DNA from 4 places in the Janthinobacterium sp. NKUCC08_JDC genome. Region 1 is predicted to be linked to each of the others. Evidence: predicted binding sites of a transcription regulator. Region 1 holds the regulator's gene; each other region holds the start of a gene.
What was found. Region 1 encodes FNR, which switches genes on or off when oxygen is low (the NO sensors DNR and NnrR bind a similar motif). Its sites were predicted from a motif close to TTGATNNNNATCAA; they were not measured.
Positions count from the first base shown of each region.

Region 2: a site for FNR is predicted at 1,999-2,012, ahead of cqsA (alpha-hydroxyketone-type quorum-sensing autoinducer synthase). Genes of this name have one in related genera too.
Region 3: a site for FNR is predicted at 1,037-1,050, ahead of KO538_RS25280 (IPT/TIG domain-containing protein). Genes of this name have one in related genera too.
Region 4: a site for FNR is predicted at 1,874-1,887, ahead of KO538_RS04000 (universal stress protein). Genes of this name have one in related genera too.

Region 1 covers NZ_JAHKQW010000004.1:378,545-381,753, forward strand. Annotated here, with positions in the region: gene KO538_RS14050 (response regulator) at 1-576, opposite strand, end outside; gene fnr (fumarate/nitrate reduction transcriptional regulator Fnr) at 816-1,574, shown strand; gene KO538_RS14060 (FixH family protein) at 1,578-2,102, opposite strand; gene ccoG (cytochrome c oxidase accessory protein CcoG) at 2,157-3,209, opposite strand, start outside.
Region 2 covers NZ_JAHKQW010000001.1:1,160,893-1,164,101, forward strand. Annotated here, with positions in the region: gene KO538_RS05360 (GIY-YIG nuclease family protein) at 1-160, shown strand, start outside; gene KO538_RS05365 (MarR family winged helix-turn-helix transcriptional regulator) at 218-685, shown strand; gene cqsA (alpha-hydroxyketone-type quorum-sensing autoinducer synthase) at 689-1,933, opposite strand; gene KO538_RS05375 (HAMP domain-containing sensor histidine kinase) at 2,097-3,209, shown strand, end outside.
Region 3 covers NZ_JAHKQW010000015.1:114,571-117,779, reverse strand. Annotated here, with positions in the region: gene metH (methionine synthase) at 1-620, opposite strand, end outside; gene KO538_RS25280 (IPT/TIG domain-containing protein) at 1,272-3,209, shown strand, end outside.
Region 4 covers NZ_JAHKQW010000001.1:868,130-871,338, forward strand. Annotated here, with positions in the region: gene KO538_RS03990 (chemotaxis protein CheA) at 1-659, opposite strand, end outside; gene KO538_RS03995 (protein phosphatase CheZ) at 659-1,501, opposite strand; gene KO538_RS04000 (universal stress protein) at 1,969-2,436, shown strand; gene KO538_RS04005 (response regulator transcription factor) at 2,592-3,209, shown strand, end outside.

The DNA.
Region 1 (3,209 bases):
CTTTTCCGAGCGCAGGCGTCCCAGCAGGTTGTCCTTGTACAGGCGCAGCACGCCGATCACCACGCCGGCCACCTGGCCATCGGCGGCCAGCACGGGCGCGACCATCTGCACGATGGGCATGCCGCTCGACTTGCCGAGCATCGGCTCGGTGATCATGGGCTGGCGCGTGCGCAGCACGGTCTGGAAATACTCGCGCTCGGCAACGTTGATGCCCGTGCGCCCCGCCACTTCCGGCATGTCGGCCACGACGGCGCCCTGCGCATTAAGCACCAGCACGTCGTCGAACAGCACCAGCATCGAGCGGCGCGAATAGTATTCGCGCAATTGGGCCGGCTGGGCCATCAATTCCGGCGGCTGCTGCCTGGCCGTCAGGGTGACGATCTGCAGCAGCATGCCCAGCTTGTCGTCGAGCTCGGCAGCGGTGCGGCTGATCAGGGATGACTGCTGGCTCAGCAGTACTCGGGTGAAGTCGTCGCGCATGTGCTGCACCTGTATCATGGTGACCAGCGCGATCATGGCGATCGAGGTCAGACTGGTGGCCAGCGCGACTTTTGCTTTGATGCCGAGAGGCTTCATGATTTCCTTTTCAGTACCGGGCGGCACAGGCGGCAGATAATGCTGTTAGGAATTTTCCTATCAATACATCAAGTTGGCAAGCGGCGCCGCGCAAATGGCCCTCCCCGCATGGGCTTTTGACGATGTTGCCATATAATTAAAGTCGGAACGTCGTTTATTCGCCGAAATTGCGGTGAAATTGGCACACGGCAACCCTGTATGCAGTAAACTTGTTGTTGCATTTTCTAAAAGGTACCGACATGACTGAAGCGCTCCTCACTCCAACCTTGCCCACAGTGACCGTGGAAGCGTTGCGTGCGCGATGCTCGACCTGCAGCATGCATCAATTGTGCCTGCCGATGGGCCTCGATATGGGCGACATGGACAGGCTGGACCAGATCATCGGCCGCCGCCGCAAGATCGTGCGCGGCGCCTCGCTGTTCCGCATCGGCGACTCGTTCCAGAACCTGTACGCGATCCGGCTGGGGCACTTCAAGACGTACCAGATCAATCCGGGCGGCGAGGAGCAGGTGACGGGTTTCCAGATGGCCGGCGAACTGCTGGGCATGGACGCCATCAGCGCCGACCGCCACCACTGTAATGCGGTGGCGCTGGAAGACAGCGAAGTGTGTGAAATCCCGTTTTCCAGCCTGGAACAATTGCTGGGCAATATGCCGACCCTGCTGCGGCATTTCCACCGCATGATGAGCCAGGAAATCACGCGCGAGCAAAGCGTGATGCTGTTGCTGGGCAATATGCAGGCGACGCAGCGTTTTGCCGCCTTCATCGTCAACCTGGCGTCGCGCTATGAGGCGCGCGGCTATTCGAGCAGCAAATTCCAGCTGCGCATGTCGCGCGAGGAAATCGGCAACTACCTGGGCCTGACCATCGAGAGCGTCAGCCGCCTGCTGTCCAAATTCAAGAAGGAAGGCTGGCTGCGCGTGTCGAACCGCGAGATCGAGATCCTGCAACCAGCCAAGCTGAAAGCCATTACGGCAGGCACGGACGTCTGCAAGTAAGGCTTATAACTCTTCGTCCGCATGCAGCGCGATGCTGCGCTGCACGGGCCAGGTCCAGATGCCGGACAGGCGCCACTCGCGCTTGTCGTTTTCCACCAGCACCTGCCAGCGGCTGCGCTCGAGCATCGGCAGCGCGACCGAGAAATTGCCGGCCGCATCGGGCTGCACCAGCAGCTTGATATCTTTTTCCGGCAGGGTCGCATGCGCCAGGTGCAGCTGCAGCGGTCCCTGGTAGGCCTTGCCGAAGCTGTGCACGGAACCGCTCAGGCGCGCTTGCGCCACGTCGTACGCCAGGCTCGTCTCCATCGCCAGGTCGCTGGCGATCGTGTCGCGCTTCAAATCCTGGTTGATCGCCTTGCCCTGCTTGTAATAATCGCCCACCACCAGCGCGTCGGGCTGCGTAAACGCGATATAGCCCATGAAGCTGCCGACGACCACGGACAGGCCGGGGCCGATCATCAGCAGCCATGGCCAGCGATGCTTGTACCACGGTGCAACGGGAGGCTGCAGTTTCAGACTGTCGGACATGGTATTTCTCCTGTGTAAACGGCCAGCCCCCATGCGGGGACCGGCCTTCCTGCATTAACGCGGCACGATGAAGACCGCGCTTTCACGCACATGCAGCGACGGGTTGTCCAGCGATTGCAATTCGATCGCAATCTTGTTCGACCCCTTCTCGCCCACGCCGTGCGGCACGCGCAGGCGGATCGGCCAGCCCAGCGTTTCCGTCGGCTGCAAGGTCACTTCTTCGCGCGTCAGCAAGGTCAGGCCCGGCAAGCCGGAAGCGCTGATCTTGAAATGCTGGCTTTGCTCGGACGTGTTCATGATCTGCAGGCGGTAGACGTTTTCGATCATGCCGTCTTCCACTTCGCGTCCCATCGAACCGCGGTCGCGGATCACGTCCATTTTCAGGGGCGTGCGCAGGGCCAGCGAGGTACATACGGCGATGATGATCAGGGCCAGGATGGAAGTGTAGATCAAGACGCGGGGGCGCATGGCGCGCTGGCGTATCTGCTTCGAATTGAAGTTGTTTTCCATCGCATGGTCGGTGCTGTAGCGTATCAGGCCACGCGGCCGCTCGACCTTGTCCATCACGCTGTTGCAGGCATCGACGCAGGCGGCGCAGCCGATGCATTCATACTGCAGGCCGTTGCGGATATCGATGCCGGTCGGACACACCTGCACGCACAGGGTGCAGTCGATGCAATCGCCCAGCTTGTCGTTGTTGCCGGCCTTCTTGCTCATGGCGCCGCGTGGTTCGCCGCGCTTGGCATCGTAGGTAATGATCAGGGTGTCCTGGTCGAACATGGCGCTCTGGAAGCGCGCATAGGGACACATGTATTTGCACACCTGCTCGCGCAGCCAGCCCGCGTTGCCGTAGGTTGCCAGGCTGTAGAACAAGACCCAGAACCATTCCCAGGGACCGAAATTCAGGGTGGTCACCTCGCGCGCCAGTTCCTTGATCGGCGTGAAGTAGCCGACAAAGGTAAAGCCCGTCCACAGGGCGATGGCGCCCCACACCAGGTGCTTGGCCGTCTTCTTGAATGCCTTGCGCACGGACGGGCCTTGCTTGTCGAGGGCCATGCGCGCGCTGCGCGTGCCCTCGATGCGGCGTTCGACCCACAGGAAGATTTC
Region 2 (3,209 bases), on a different contig from region 1:
GGCGGACTGGCGGCGCGACGGCGAAGCGGCTTTCCGCTTCGACATCATCGACACCGTCAAGCCATCGGCCGATCCCGGTTTCGACGCGGACGCAGAACTGGACGCCCTGCTGGCGCTGCACCAGGCGCAGCTGCTGGAGCAGGGGCAATCACGCTATTGAGCGGCCATGCTTTACACTTGCGCACTCACGCACTGCGCAGCAAATGAAAAGGATGTCATGACCGATCTCACTCCCCCGCCGCCGGACGGCGGCAGCGCGCTGGACTTTTGCCTGCGCCTGGCGCGCGCCCAGGCCATGCTCGTGCGCCGCTTCGACAGCACCCTGGGCAATCTGCACGGCTTGAGCTTTGGCGATTATCAATTGCTGTACCACTTGCAGCGGGCGCCCGGCGGACGCCTGCGCCGCATCGACCTGGCCGAGCGTCTGGCGCTGACGGCGTCCGGCATCACGCGCTCGCTGATGCCGCTGGAAAAAATCGGTCTGGTGGCGCGCCAGGCCGATGCGCGCGATGCCCGCGTCGGCTACGCCGCCATCACGGCCGCGGGACTGGAATTGCTGACGCATGCGAATACGACGGCGCAGACGCTGGGCCAGGAATTACTGGGCAATGCCAGCGCGGAACAGCTGGCGCCCCTGTCCCTGCTATTGAACGGCATCGCCGGCAACCAGCCCGGCCAAGTCTGAGGTCTACACCAGCGCCAGCTTGCGCAACCGCCGCGTCGATGGCCAGCGCGCCATGCCCGTCTCGTCGCGGATGGCGGCGCAGGCGTCCAGCACCCTGGCGCACTCATCCTCGCGCAAGCCCGCATTCAGGGTCAGGCGCACCAGCGAGCGGTTTTTCGGCGTGGCCGGCGCGCAGAAGACGGCGCCGTAGATGCCATGCCGTTCCAGCGCCTTGCGCAGGATCAGGGTATCGGGTTCGCTGCCCGCTTCCAGCGCGATGATCTGCTCGGTGCCGTCGCTGACGTTGTAGCCCAGGTCCATCAGCCCCTGGCGCAACTGCACGCTGTGGCGGTGCAGCGCGGCGCGGCGGCCATCGGCGGCGCGGATGAAATCAAGCGCCGCATCGAACCACGCCAGCTCGTGTTCGAGCAGGCAGGAGCTGAAGATGGCGGGCCGCGAAGCGGACAAAAAGTATCCCTTGAAACGGGCCGAACAGGTAATCAGCCCGGCCCGGCCCGCAAACGCCTTGGCCAAGGACGCCGTGCGGAAATGCACGCGTTCGGCCAGGCCCAGCTCCACCACCAGCCCCGCGCCCTGCGGGCCATGCGTGCCCAGCGAGTGCGACTCGTCGACGATCAACATGCTGCCGCTGCGCTCGGCGATTTCCACCATCTCCAGCAGCGGCGCCACGCTGCCATTCGTGCTGTACAGCGCATCAACGATGATGATGCCGGGGCCATGCTTGTCGATCTGGCGCTGCAGGTGGGTGCCATCGTTGTGCAGAAAAGCAACAGGCACGGCTTGCGCCGATTGCACGCCCTCCCACAGCGAAGCGTGCGCCTGCATGTCGAGGTACACGGGGATGCCGGGTCCGGCCAGGCTTTGCAGCAAGCCCACATTGGCGGCCCAGCCCGACTGCGCCAGCACGCACGCTTCACTGCCCAGATAGCCCGCGAATTTTTGTTCCAGCCGGTGCTGGCGGCTGCCTTCCTGCAGGAAGACGGACGACATCAGCATGGCGCCGCCGCCCTGCAAGACGCGCGCCTGGGCCGCCAGCAGCGCCGCCTCGCCGGCGATGTTCAGGTAATCATTACCTGCCAGCATGACCGCACTGGCCGGCATGGCTTGCCATTCATGCAAATGCTGGCCGCCAAGCAGCTTCTCGATGCGCTCGACGTAATGTTCATCCATGCGTGCGCGCACGAAGGCGGGCATCCGTTGTTCGGCGTGGATGGCGCGGGAAGACAGGGGGGAAATGGCGTTTAACATAGGAACTCCTGATTGGTTGCGAGGGAACTACCGCATCCAACATGCGCGAGCCATCGGGCAAGAGTTTGATACAGCTCAACAGTTATGCCGATATCCTGCTGATACAGAGGGAACCCGCCGATCATGTTGCATTGACACGCCTCAACGAACGCGCCCCCTGATCATGAAGCATGCGCAGTCCCCTTCCGGAAAACGATGGCAAGGCAAGCTGCTCCAGCCTTTCCTGCATTTCCACGACGCCATCGAACACACACCTGTGCGGCGCGCACAGGTGCGTAAGCTGGCGCTCATCGGTGCGCTGGGCATGCCCCTGTACTACGCGCTGTGGCATTATTTTTTTCCGCAGGAATATGAATCGCCGCTGCTGCGCATCGTGGCGGCGCTGCTGTTCCTGCCCGCGCTATGGCCCGACCGCTTCAGCAATACCTGGTTCAGCGTCTACCTGTTCCTGGGGCTGACCTTCGAACTGCCGTTTTTCTTCACGTACATGTTCCTGATGAACCATGCCTCGACCATGTGGGTGCATTCGCTGCTGGTGGCGCTGGTCGTGCTGTTTCACTTCGATACGCGCATCGCCATACTCGCTTACCTGAGCGGCACCCTGCTGGCCTGCCTGGCGTTTGCCGTGGCCGGCGATCCCGCCTTCCTGCTCAGCGGCGACGTCTTGCAGCAATTGCCCGTGCACTGGTTCACGATTGCCGTGCTGTCCGTGGTCAAAGTGGGGCGCAACGTGGGCGCACAAGAGAAACTGGCCGGGCTGGCGGCTGGCCTGGGCAGCGTGGCGCACGAATTGCGCACGCCCCTCGTCAGCGTCGAGGCGAACGTGCGCGGGCTGCAGCGCGGGCTACAGCAAAACCTGCAAGACCAGCCACCCGACGCGGCCAGCCTGGAAGCGCTGGCGCGCATCCAGTTCGAAGTGCGCCATATGCACCACATGATCGATCTGTTCCTGCTCAGCGCCAGCGCCGTCAACCGCAAGCTCGAGGCGAACGAAGCGGTGGCCATGCACGACAGCGTGGCGGCCGTGCTGCGCCGCTATCCGTTTACCAGCACGGCCCAGCGCGACATCGTCAAGATCGACGTGCGCGCCGATTTCACGTTTCCCGGCCAGTCGGAACTGTGCGTGGTGATCCTGCTCAACCTGCTGCGCAATGCCTTGAAAAGCATCCACCGCGCGGGCAAGGGCCGCGTGCGCATCATCATCGATGGCGCCCATCCCGTGCCGCGCCTGCTGTTCATCGACACGGGCTGCGGCATCGCCACCAGCCGCCTGCCG
Region 3 (3,209 bases), on a different contig from region 1:
CAGTTCAAGGTATCGAAAATGGTTTCCACCAGCAGCACGTCGGCGCCGCCTTCCACCAGGCCCTGCGTCTGCTGCAGGTAGGCGGCCACCAATTGGTCGAAGGTGACGTTGCGCGCGGCCGGGTCGTTCACGTCGGGCGAGATCGACGCCGTCTTTGGCGTCGGTCCCAGGGCACCGGCGACGAAGCGCGGTTTGTCCGGCGTGGAATATTTGTCGCAGGCGGCACGCGCCAGCTTGGCCGCCTGGACGTTCATTTCATAGGCCAGGTGGGCCATGTGGTAATCGTCTTGCGCGATGGTCGTGGCGCCGAAGGTATTCGTTTCGATCAGGTCGGCGCCGGCCGCCAGGTAGCGCTCGTGGATTTCCTGGATGATGTGCGGCTGCGTCAGGGTCAGCAGCTCATTGTTGCCCTTGACGAACAGCTCGCGCGCGCCACTGTCGGCCGGCGCGGCGAAATCGATGAAGCGGCCGGCGGGACCGCCACGGTACGCTTCTTCGTCGAGCTTGTATTGCTGGATGATCGTGCCCATGGCGCCGTCGAGGATCATGATCCGCTGCGCCAGGATGGCGCGCAAGGTGGCTTCGGTCGGGGACATGGCGGGGATCACGGTATCGTTCATTTCATGCTTTCAATAGGCAAACGGGCGGCGGCGCGGCGACAAGACTGTATGAGGCGGTTGCGGGCCAGCAGGATCAGCTGACGGAGTGTGCCGGCCGGGTAGGGCAGGCAGAAGGTGGCAATCGCCTGATTTCACCGGGGTCTAAAATTATACGGCATCAGGCTGCTTTGGTTTTAAGCAAAAGCGGCTGTTCGCCCCATAGCAGGCCAGGTTGCAACACATTGCAACACATCGGCTTGCGCCGCGCCTGCTTCTGAAAATTACATTCCTGAAAATCTTACTCAAAACGTTAATTCTTCCGCCAAACTTGGCAGGAAGGCACGGCGTCTAGGCTGTGGAAAAATTTCCACATTATTTGCGCGCTGTCAGAATCTTTTTAATGAATTGAATGGCAATAGCTGCAAAGGAAAATAATTTTGATTTAAGACAAGACAGAGTGAAGCGAATAATTCTTAGAATAAATCTTTCCAAGTCGATACTTTAACTATTATCAAAACCAATTGAATCAAAAGCATTAATAGTTGTCCTTGGGAATCGAATTAACCCATAATATGGGTTCTTCGAAATTACATTCTCACCAAAAGTCACCAATATGTCACATTTCTCCCGTGTCCTCCCCGGCATCGCGCTGCACCAACATGGTTGCCAGCCATGAAAAACCATCTGCTTGTAGCATTGTTTGTCGTGCTGGGCCTGTCCGCTTGCGGCGGAGGCGGCGGTGGCGGTGGTGACACGGTGGTGGCGACCACCTCGGGTACGCCAGTGCTGGTTCCTGCCGTGACGGCCGTCTCGGCGGCGAATGTCGCCGTGGGTGGCAGCTTGGTGGTGACGGGCACGAATCTGAGCCGCGTGACGGCTTTTCAGGTGGGCGGCGTGAACGTTGCCGCCAGCGCCAGCAGCGACAGCAGCGTAACCCTGGCCATGCCGGGCGTGCCCGTTACGGGCGCCTTGAGCCTGGTCAGCGCCAGCGGCACGGCGACCACCAGCTATAACGTGAACGTGTACCTGCCGCTGAGCGTGAGCAGTGTCGCACCGGCAACGGGCGGCGTCGGTTCCAGCGTGACGATCGCGGGCGGCGGCATGGGCGCCGTGACGGCGGTGCAGTTCGGCAATGGCGCGGCGGCAACGCCGCAAAGCCAGACGGCCGGCAGCGTGACGGTGGTGGTGCCTGCGGGCGCGGCGACAGGTGCGCTGACGGTGCGCGGTCCCTACAACGATGTGGCCAGCAGCGACACGTATACAGTCTTGGCAAACGTGGCAGTGACGTCGATCGCGTCGGCCGTCAACGGCGCGACCTTGTCGGTGACGCTGCAGGGCAGCAATCTCGACCAGGTCAGTTCGGCCACGGTGGGCAGTACGCCAGCCGCCATCGTCAGCGCCAGTGCCAGCCAGCTGGTGCTGTCCGCGCCAGCGTCGGCAACGGGCAGCGTGATGCTGTCGGCCGCTTCGCGCATCGCCGTGAATGCGGGCACGGTGTCGGCCTTTACCTTGGGCAGCATTGATTTCGCGCAGGTACTGAATTTGAATGCCAGCGATGCAGCCTTGCGCCTGACGCGCGGCAAGCCGGCCGCCGTGCGCGTGTCCGTGCTGGCCACGCAAACAGGCCAGGCCAGCCCGGCCGTGACCTTGAATGCTACGGCTGCCAATGGCAGCAACCTGGGCAGCATCACCATGAGCGGCCCGTCGGTCTTGCCGACGTCGAAAAGCGATTACAGTTTCAACGGCAATTTCAGCGCCATCCTGCCGTCCGGCTGGGTTCTGCCTGGCGTGCGCGTGCGCGTGACGGCCGTGGGCAATGACGGCGTGCAAGTGAGTCAGGAAGCGGCGCCCGTGGTGGCCAGCCTGGCCAGGATCCGTCTGGTGCTGGTACCGTTGAGCACCGATGATGGCGTGGCGCAACTGCCTGACGCCGAGGTGATCCGTGCCGCGCTGCTGCGCGTGTATCCGTATGCGGCGGAAAATATCAGCATCACCACGCGCGCGGCGCTGAGCATGCCTGGCAGCAGCACGGCCGACAGCTGGTGGAGCGATACCCTGGGCAAGCTGGAAAACCAGCGCGCACTGGAAGACCGCGGCGCCTATTATTATGGTTTCGTGCCGAAAATGTCCTCCACGCGCGCCGCCGGCCTGGCCTACATCAACCAGCGCAGCAGCGGCAACGACTTCACGTCGGCCATCGGCCTGGACGCCCGGTTCAACAGCATTGCCTCCGTCGATCCATTCGGCAATCAATGGCCTGAATGGCTGACTACGCTGGTGCATGAGCTGGGTCACAACCACTCGTTGCAGCACGTTGCCTGTGGCGGTCCGTCCGGTGCCGCTGCCGACTACCCGTATGCGAATGGCGATCTGGGTCCGCAACCGCTGTACAACAGCAGCTATGCGGGCAGCATTGGCCAGTTGAGCAAGGCAGTCTATGGCAGCACGCCGATGAAAGACGTGATGAGCTATTGCAGCGGCGCCTGGTTCTCCGACTACAGCTATGTGCGCGTACAGCAATTCCTGGAGAAGCGCAGCACGCAGGTTACTGGCAGCAATGTGGTGGCCGCCAGCATGTCCGTGGCCGAGAATGGCTATCTGACGATTTCC
Region 4 (3,209 bases), on a different contig from region 1:
CCATCCCAGGCCTTGGCGGCCGGTTTGGCGGCAGCAGCGGCAGCAGCGGCAGGCGCGGCGGCCACGGCGGCAGGCGCAGCGGCGGCGGACACGGGCGCGGCTGCGACCCGGCTACCTTCGGGCACGACGGCGTTGTACATGGCTTCCCAGTCCAGGCCATCGGCGCTGGCAGTGGCAACGGCAGCGGTCGGCGCGGCCACAACAACTTCGGCAACCTCGGCAACGGGCGCGGCCACTTCCGCCACGGCGGCGGCTGGCGCAGGCGCGTCCATGCCCTTGCCTTCGATGGCGTTTGTCAGGATGTGTTCCAGCTCTTCCGGCATGGCCGGCAAGCTTTCCGGCGCGGCGCCATTGGCCAGCTCCGTCAGCTGGTCGGCGACGAAACCGGACGCTTGCAGCGCCGCCTCGATGGCGATCGGGGTCACGGGCGCGGCGCCCGTGCGCAAGGCATCGAACAGGTTTTCCGTCAGATGGCAGGCCGCCACCAGCGCGGGCAAGCCCATGAAGCCGGCGCCACCCTTGATGGTGTGGAAGGAACGAAACACGGCATTCAGTGTTTCCTTGTTGTCAGGATCGCGCTCGAGGCGCAACAAGTGCTCTTCAACATTAACCGCAAGATCCATCGCCTCAACGACGAAATCCTTGAGCATATCGTCCATTAGAATCCCAAATCCGCAAGAAGGTCGTCTACATTATCCTGGTCCAGCGCCACCGACGGCACGGACGGGCCCTGCATCAGCGGCACCGGCTTTTGCGCCAGTTTCTCGCGCACTTCGGCCGGCGCGTTGTCGCGCAGCAGCTGGGCCAGTTCGTTTTCCACCGTCTTGGTGATGTTGACCACTTTTTTGATCAGCTGGCCCGTGATGTCCTGGAAGTCCTGCGCCATCATGATTTCCAGCAAGCGCGCTTTTTCCGCTTCCGTTGCTTCGGAAACGGCTTGCGCGAACTGGCGCGAATCGCCGGCCAGGGCCTTGAATTCTTCCAGGCTCAGCTTGCCATCGAACAGGGCCGTCCAGCGGCTGTCCATGTCCTTGGCCTTCTTCGACAGCACATCTTGCGCCGGCATGCCTTCGTCGAGCGTGTTCAGAACCTTGTTGGCTGCCTGTTCGGTCAGGGTGGCGACGTATTCCAGGCGGTCCTGGGCGTCGACGATCTGCGACGACGCTTCCGTCAACGCCTTGTCGTAGCCCAGTTCGCGCAGCGAATCGTGCAGCAGGCGCACGATGCCGCCCAGGCGCTCGAACATCGGCTTGTCGGACTGGTCGACGGGATCGGCCGCGTCGCCAGGCGCATCGGCGCTGGCCACGGGCGCCGCTTCCGGCGCGGCTGGCGTTTCTGCCACGGCGGCGCTGGCCGACACGGAGTCGAACAGCGCGTCGAAATCGTCATCCGCAATCACGGCGGGAGCGGGCGCGGCGGCAGGTGCGGGCTGAGCCGCGGCCGCACTTTGCGCAGATACTTCATCGAATAATGCGTCGAAATCATCAGCGGCGTTGGTCATATCCCTGCTTCTCCATAATTTGTCAAAATTCCGCCTGAACTGTGCGTTTTACAGACTGATACCCACAATTTCTCGATTAAGATGATTTGAGGCAATACCGCTGCGATGGTGCGAGTGTAGCAGGGCGCCGCCCTGTTGGTAAATCTCAAAACGCGCTTCCTGGTGCAAAGCTGGTCCACAAGAGCTTTTCCACCAGGAAATAAGTGTTCCTGCTGTTGTATTTTGAAATACTACCATTGGCGTGGGTGCAAGACCACGCGCAGTACAACAAATCCTGCTTCCGGGCGCCCGCGCAACAGCGCAGTATGGACATCGTTGCAGCTAAAACACGATCTTTCTGCCAATGTTGTCTATACTGAAGGTGCAGTTGTGTTGATAATTATCAAGTCTTTACATGAATACAATGCTGCCGCCGCGTCTACAATAAGAGGCGTTGCGTGCGCTCAGTCACCGTCAAAGGATCTGCCATGTATAAGAAAATTCTGATCGCCACGGACGGCTCCACCGTCTCCAACTTGACGGCCTGTGCCGGCGTTGCCTTTGCCGAACAGATGCACGCCGACATCCTTGCCGTGTACGTGGCGCCCGAATACCAGTACCCGGTATACATCGAGATCATTCCGCCAAGCTACCCCAGCGAGGAGGAGTACCGCATCGCCATGCGCAAGGCGGGCACCGACCACTGGCAGCCCATCCTCGACGCGGCCGCCAAGCGGGGCCTGGAAGCGACGGGCTTGACGGCCTTTTCCGACAGCCCCGCCCTGAAAATCGTGGAAGTGGCGCAATTGCAGCATTGCGACCTGATTTTCATGGGCTCGCATGGCCGCAGCGGCTGGGGGCAATTGCTGCTGGGCAGCGTGACCAACAAGGTGCTGTCGCACTCAAAACTGCCGGTACTCGTGCATAGGCTGATCAAGGAACCACCGTCGGAATAAGGGGTCACATGACCACGGAGACCGCCGTTGCCGGCACATTAAGAAAAAGGCAAATTTTCGGCCGCGTCAGTTAAAATGGCAACGTTTCTCGTTTCTCAACATTTGATTGTCCGGTGACGGACAGAGCAGATTTCACGCATCCAGATTGCCCGCCTATGATACGTATTGTGATTGCCGACGACCACACCATCATGCGAGAAGGATTGAAGCGCATCCTTGACGGCGCGCCGGACATCGATATCGTGGGTGAAGCCATCGACGGCTTTGAAGTACTCAACCACGTACGCCAGGGCGGCTTCGACCTACTGCTGCTCGACCTGTCGATGCCGGGCCGCAGCGGCGTCGACCTGATCCGGCAAATCCGCAGCGAGGCGCCGAAGCTGGCCATCCTGATCCTCACCATGCACGAGGAAGAACAATATGCGGTGCGCGCCATCCGCGCCGGCGCGCAAGGCTATCTGACCAAGGAAAGCGCGGGCACCCAGCTCGTAGGCGCCATCCACAAGGTGGCGTCGGGACGTCCGTATATCAGCGCCGAGGTGGCGGAGCAGCTCGTGCTCAACATCATGATGCCGAATGAAAGCTTGCTGCACAAACAGTTGTCGGACCGCGAGTTCGAAGTCTTTTCCCTGCTGGTGGCGGGCAAGTCGATCACGGAAATCGCCAACAATCTGCACCTGAGCGTCAAGACGGTGAGTACGCACAAGACGCGCATCATGCAAAAGATGGGCATGAGTTCGCTGTCGGAAATGGTCCAGTACGCCGTGGCGCAC